Bosea vaviloviae: one gene and its partner. The protein of the gene in region 1 interacts with the protein of each later gene in a pairwise test. Links are inferred from orthologs where the notes say so. Each region holds a gene or a part of one and is shown on either strand. Other genes may lie near its edges.

The links.
Region 2: the proteins of ligA (region 1) and leuS interact in binary tests that used the Escherichia coli proteins (3 or more experiments, as listed by UniProt). The link is inferred for Bosea vaviloviae from one-to-one orthologs.

What each region holds. Positions count from the first base shown.
Region 1 is NZ_CP017147.1:5,445,508-5,448,795, reverse strand. What follows is about bases 114-3,087. They hold ligA (NAD-dependent DNA ligase LigA), read left to right. Parts: upstream 114-512; coding sequence 513-2,663; downstream 2,664-3,087. Other genes in these bases: BHK69_RS25115 (AraC family transcriptional regulator), read right to left, coding at 2,806-3,087; BHK69_RS25125 (DUF2189 domain-containing protein), read right to left, coding at 114-234. Also shown: more of BHK69_RS25125, read right to left, coding at 1-113; more of BHK69_RS25115, read right to left, coding at 3,088-3,288. UniProt on the Escherichia coli protein: DNA ligase that catalyzes the formation of phosphodiester linkages between 5'-phosphoryl and 3'-hydroxyl groups in double-stranded DNA using NAD as a coenzyme and as the energy source for the reaction.
Region 2 is NZ_CP017147.1:966,004-969,492, forward strand. What follows is about bases 305-3,479. They hold leuS (leucine--tRNA ligase), read left to right. Parts: upstream 305-654; coding sequence 655-3,279; downstream 3,280-3,479. Other genes in these bases: BHK69_RS04560 (YggS family pyridoxal phosphate-dependent enzyme), read right to left, coding at 305-559; BHK69_RS04570 (LPS assembly lipoprotein LptE), read left to right, coding at 3,266-3,479. Outside these bases: more of BHK69_RS04560, read right to left, coding at 1-304; more of BHK69_RS04570, read left to right, coding at 3,480-3,489.

The DNA of each region.
Region 1 (3,288 bases):
GAAGAGCAGTGGGAAGATGTTGTAGGTCACGGTGAGCTGCGCGAGCATCACGCCGGCGACCGGATAGATCAGCGCGATGAAGACGACGTGGCTCGGCTGCGCCTTGAAATCCTCCCAGCCGCGCAAGAGCGCGTCACGAAGGTCGCGGGTGGTGATGATGTTGATCTTCGGTTCGGCGTGTTGCGCCGCGAGGCGCGTACCGGCATCGGGCATCGTGCCGTCGAGGTTTGCCATGGCGTATCTCCCGGTTCTGGCCCGGTTCGCTTGCGGCAATCGACGCCATCCTTGGGTCAACGGCCTGCAGGCGTCGAGCTTCCAATTCCCAGCGCGGGCATTATACGCGCGAATGGGCGTTTTGTCGCATGCCTGCCAAACACGAAAGTGGGACGTTGTAGGGTTTTGATCTTGCACCGGCTTGTTCCGAAAACCGGTTCCCACTTTTCGGGCCGATGCTCCCGGCCGCGCCGGCTCCTGCCCTTTCTCGTCACAGGCATCTCGCCTAATGAAGGGCCATGAGCGAATCCCAAGCCATTCCCGTCGCGGAGTTGACGCAGCGCCAGGCTAGGGCGGAGCACAAGCTGCTCGCCGCCGAGATCGCGGCTGCCGATAGCGCCTATTTCCAGGACGACCAGCCGATCCTCGACGATGCGAGCTATGACGCCAAGCGCCGCCGGCTCGTCGCGCTGGAGGAGGCGTTCCCTGTCCTGAAGGACGCCGGTTCCGTCAGCGACAAGGTCGGCGCCAAGCCTTCGGGGAAATTCGCCAAGATTCGGCACCGCGTGCCGATGCTCTCGCTCGGCAACGCCTTCACCGACGAAGACGTCGCCGATTTCGTGCAGCGCGTGCGCAGCTTCCTCGGCCGCAAGGAGGAGGGTGGCATCGCCTTCACGGCGGAGCCCAAGATCGACGGGCTCTCGCTCTCGCTGCGCTACGAGAAGGGCGCGCTGGTCTCCGCCGCGACGCGCGGCGATGGGGAGGAGGGCGAGGACGTCACGCTGAACGCCCGCACGATCTCCGAAATCCCGCATGTGCTGTCAGGCGATGATGTGCCTGAGATCGCCGAGGTGCGCGGCGAAGTCTATCTCGGCCATGCCGATTTCGCCGGCATCAACGAACGCCAGCGCGATAAGGGACTTCCGGAGTTCGCCAATCCGCGCAATGCGGCGGCGGGCTCGCTGCGCCAGCTCGATGTTTCGATCACCGCGGCACGGCCCTTGCGCTTCTTCGCCTATGCCTGGGGTGAGATGCCGGTCTTGCCGGCGCAGACCCAATTCGGCGTGGTCGAGGCCTTCAAGCGCTGGGGTTTTCGCACCAACCCGCTGATGAAGCGCTGCGAGAGCGTCGAGGACTTGCTGGAACGCTACCGGTTGATCGAGAGCCAGCGGGCCACGCTCGGCTACGATATCGACGGCGTGGTCTACAAGGTCGACGAGCTTGCCCTGCAGACGCGGCTCGGCTTCGTCGCGCGCGCGCCGCGTTGGGCGATCGCGCATAAATTTCCGGCCGAGCTTGCGACCACGGTGCTGGAGGCGATCGAGATCCAGGTCGGGCGCACCGGCGCGCTCAGCCCCGTCGCCAAGCTCAGGCCGGTCACGGTCGGTGGCGTCGTTGTCTCCAACGCGACGCTGCACAATGAGGACTATATCCGCGGCTTCGATTCCAAGGGCCTGCCGATCCGCGACGGCTCCGATATCCGCGTCGGCGATACGGTGACGGTGAAGCGCGCGGGCGACGTCATTCCGCGCGTCCAGTCGGTCGACCTCGCCAAGCGGCCGGCGGATTCGCAGCCCTATACCTTCCCGACGCTGTGCCCGGCCTGCGGCAGCCATGCGACCCGGGAGATGAACCCGCGCAGCGGCAAGGAGGATGCGGTGCGCCGCTGCACCGGCGGGCTGATCTGTCCGGCCCAGGCGGTGGAGCGTCTGAAGCACTTCGTCTCGCGCGATGCGCTCGACATTGACGGGCTCGGCGACAAGCAGATCGAGTTCTTCCATGCCGATCCCGACCTGCCGGTGAAGGAGCCGGCCGACATCTTCACGCTGGCGCAGCGCGACGCCGCGAATTTCAAGAAGCTCAGGGACAAGGAAGGTTTTGGCAGCCAGAGCGTCGCCAAGCTGTTCGCCGCGATCGAGGACAGGCGCCAGCCGCCGCTCAACCGCTTCATCTTCGGGCTCGGCATCCGCCATATCGGCGAGACCAATGCCCGGCTTTTGGCGCGGCATTACGGCTCGTTCGAGGCCTTGCGCGCGGCCGGCATCGCAGCAGTCGATCCGGTTTCACCCGAGCGCCAGGAACTTGACGCGATCGACGGTGTCGGGCCGACCGTGGTCGAGGCGCTGATGCAGTTCTTCGCCGAGGCGCATAATGAGGAGCTGCTCGACCGGCTTTTGGTGCAGGTCGTGCCGCAGCCGCTGGAGGCGGTCGCCTCGGTCAGCCCGGTCGTGGGCAAGATCGTCGTCTTCACCGGCGCGCTGGAGCAGATGACCCGCGACGAGGCCAAGGCGATGGCTGAGCGGCTCGGCGCCAAGGTCGCGGGCTCTGTCTCCTCGAAGACGGATCTCCTGGTCGCAGGGCCGGGCGCCGGCTCGAAGCTCAAGGACGCCACCAAGCATGGCGTGCAGGTGATCGACGAGGCCGGCTGGTTCGAGCTGGTGGGGCGGTAGGGCCTGTTGTCTTAGCGGTGAACCACGCCGTCATTGCGAGCGCAGCGAAGCAATCCAGGGGGCGTAGAGCGAGCCCTCCTGGATTGCTTCGTCGCTGACGCTCCTCGCAATGACGGTTCAAGCCGGATGGAAAGGGCTCCAATCAATTGGGCTGCTTGCTTTGGACCGCGTGCCGGTCCCCCTGCGCTCGATGGCCCGCGCTTGGCCGCGCCGCGCCGTTCTGTCCATTTGCATCGTCTGCCCGGACGTGGCTCGGCGCCGTGCCGATGACGCGCTTGAAGGCGCGGCTGAAGGAGGCTTCCGATTCATAGCCGAGACGCCGGGCCACGACCGAGATCTTGAGCTTGTCGCCGGCGAGCCATTGCCGGGCCTGATGCATCCGCATCTGCGCGACATAGCGGGCCGGCGTCTCGCCGACGACGCTGGCGAAGCGCTCGGCGAAGGCGGAGCGCGAGGCGCCCATCAGCCTGGCCAGCGAAGCGACCGTCCAGTCGCGCTCCGGGTCGAGATGGATCGCCGCCAGCACCTTGCCGACATCGGGGCAGCGCGCCGCTGCGATCCAGCCCGTGGCGTCGCCGCAGCCGCTCTCGACCCAGGAGCGGATGATGCTGGCCGCCAGCACATC
Region 2 (3,489 bases), 4.5 Mb from region 1 along the record:
CATGGCGCACCGCGATCTTGGCGAGCAGGGCAAAATGCGGCGAAGGCGGTTCATCGGCCGGCGGAATGCACATCAGCCCCGTGATCACGAGGCCGTGATGCTCGCGGCAGTTTTCCAGGAAGGCATCGATCCCGGCCGGGCTGACGCCGCCCTTCTGCGGCTCGTCGCCGGTATTGACCTGGACGAAAAGGATCGGAGCCTTGCCGATACGCCCGATCTCGCGCGCCAGCTCCTTGGCCAGGCTCTCGCGATCGAGCGAATGGATCGCGTCGAACAGTTCGACCGCCTCGCGGGCCTTGTTGGATTGCAACGGCCCGATCATGTGGAGCTGGGCATCGGGAAAACGCTGCTTCAGCTCCGGCCATTTGGCCTTGGCCTCCTGGACATAATTTTCACCGAAAATGCGCTGCCCGGCTTCCAGCGCTGGCAGGATCGCCTCTGCCGGCATCGTCTTCGAGACCGCGATCAGCGCAACCGAATCGGCCTCGCGCTCGAAATCGCGCGCCGCGCGCGCAATCGCGGCCCGTGTGGCGGCCAAACGCGTAACCGTATCGCTCATCGGTAGTCCCTTCATGTCCTGTGCAGCGTTGACCGCGTGGCTGCAATGGTGTCCTAGTCCGGGCTCATCCGATCACGCAAGAATTGCCCGTTATCATGGCCGTCGAACGCTACAATCCCAAGGAATCAGAGCCGAAATGGCGCCGTGTCTGGGAGGAGCGCAAGCTCTTCGAGACCCGCAACGACGATCCGCGCCCGAGCTACTACGTCCTCGAGATGTTTCCCTACCCCTCGGGCCGCATTCATATGGGCCATGTCCGCAATTACGCGATGGGCGACGTCGTCGCGCGCTACAAGCGCGCCAAGGGCTTCGCCGTGCTCCACCCGATGGGCTGGGATGCCTTCGGCCTGCCGGCTGAGAACGCCGCCAAGGCCAACAAGGTCCATCCCCGCGAATGGACCTACGCCAATATCGCAACGATGCGGACGCAGTTGCAGTCCATGGGCCTGTCGCTCGACTGGAGCCGCGAGCTCGCGACCTGCGACCCGAGCTATTACAAGCACCAGCAGAAGCTGTTCCTGGACTTCCTCAAGGCCGGGCTGGTCGACCGCAAGACCGCGAGGGTCAACTGGGACCCGGTCGACGAGACCGTGCTCGCCAATGAGCAGGTCATCGACGGGCGCGGCTGGCGCTCCGGTGCGCCCGTGGAAATCCGCGAGCTGACGCAGTGGTTCTTCAAGATCACCGACTACGCCCAGGAGCTGCATGACGCGCTGGAAGGCCTGACGCGCTGGCCCGACAAGGTCCGGTTGATGCAGAAGAACTGGATCGGCCGCTCGGAAGGGCTGTTGATTCGTTTCGCTCTCGAATCGAATCCTTACGATCGCAACGAGCTGGAGATCTACACGACCCGGCCCGACACGCTGTTCGGCGCCCGGTTCATGGCGATCGCTCCCGACCACCCGCTGGCCAAGGCGGCGGCCGAGAACAACCCGGCCCTGCAGGCCTTCATCGAGGACTGCAAGCGCACCGGCACGGCCCAGGAAAACATCGACAAGGCCGAGAAGCTTGGTTTCGACACCGGCATCCGCGCCGTGCATCCCTTTGATAAATCATGGACCTTGCCGGTCTATGTCGCCAATTTCATCCTGATGGAATACGGCACCGGCGCGATCTTCGGCTGCCCGGCCCATGACCAGCGCGATCTCGACTTCGTCAATAAATACGGGCTTGGCGTCACGCCCGTCGTGGCGCCCGAGGGCCAGGATCCGGCGAGCTTCATCATCACCGACACCGCCTATGGCGATGACGGCCGCATGATCAATTCGCGCTTCCTCGACGGCATGACCATTCCGGAGGCGAAAGAAGAAGTCGCCCGCCGGCTGGAGGCCGAGACGCGCGGCAACAGCCCCGTCGCCACGCGCAAGGTCAATTTCCGCCTGCGTGACTGGGGCGTTTCGCGCCAGCGCTACTGGGGCTGCCCGATTCCGGTGATCCATTGCGCCGATTGCGGCACGCTGCCGGTGCCCGACGCCGACCTGCCGGTCAAACTGCCCGACGACGTCTCCTTCGACCGGCCCGGAAACCCGCTCGACCATCACCCGACATGGAAGCATCTCGCCTGCCCGCAATGCGGCAAGCCGGCCCGGCGCGAAACCGACACGATGGACACCTTCGTCGATTCGTCCTGGTATTTCGCCCGCTTCACCGACCCCTGGCGCATCGACAGCCCGACCGACCGGCCGGTCGTCGATCGCTTCCTGCCGGTCGACCAGTATATCGGTGGCGTCGAGCACGCGATCCTGCACCTGCTCTATTCGCGCTTCTTCACCCGCGCCATGAAGGCGACGGGCCATGCCGGGCTGGACGAGCCTTTCGATGGCATGTTCACGCAAGGCATGGTCGTCCACGAGACCTACCGGGCCAAGGACGGCAGCTGGGTCGAGCCGGGCGATGTTCGCATCGAGGTGAATGGCGCTGAGCGCCGCGGCTTCCATGTCGATACCGGTGCGCCGATCGAGATCGGCGCCATCGAGAAGATGTCGAAGTCCAAGAAGAATGTCGTCGATCCCGACGACATCATCGCCTCCTACGGCGCCGACACCGCGCGCTGGTTCATGCTCTCCGATTCGCCGCCGGATCGCGACGTGATCTGGACCGATGAAGGCGTCCAGGGCGCCGCCCGCTTCGTCCAGCGCCTCTGGCGGCTCGTCGGCGAGATCGCCGAGCGCACCGGCAACAGCGCCGCCCTACCCAGCTCCCTGAGCGAACAGGCCTTGACGCTGCGCCGCGCCAGCCACCGTGCCTTGCATGCGGTCGGCCTCGATATCGAGCGCCTCGGCTTCAACCGCTGCATCGCCCACATCTATTCGCTGACCAACGCCATCGGCAAAGCGCTCGACGCGGCTGCCGAAAACGCCGCGCTCGCACCCGATATCGCTTTCGCGCTGCATGAATCCGCCATCATCGCCACGCAGCTTGTCGCGCCGATGATGCCGCACCTCGCCGAGGAGTGCTGGCAGGCGCTGGGGCAGCCGGGGCTTATCGGCGAGGCTGCATGGCCTGTCGCCGACGAGGCCCTGCTGAAGGACGACAGCATCGTGCTGCCGGTGCAGATCAACGGCAAGAAGCGCGCGGAGGTGACCGTCCCCGCCGATGCGAATACCGTGGCCGTGGAGGCGCTCGCGCGTGCCTCCGAGGCTGTCATCAAGGCGCTTGACGGCCGGGAGATCCGGAAGATCATCGTCGTGCCCGGGAGAATCGTGAATGTCGTCGCCTGAAGTCCAGAACCGGCCCCTGTCACAGCCGATTCCCACCCGCCGCATGATGCTGGCCGCCACATTGCTCGCGACCGCCTTCGCCGGGGGCTGCCTGCAGCCGCTCTATTCCGAGAACACCACGAGCACCGTCGGCGGCAGCGTCAGGTCCGCGCTGAAGAGCGTCGAAATCCCCCAGATTTCGGGGCTGACCGGCCATTATCTGCGCAACGA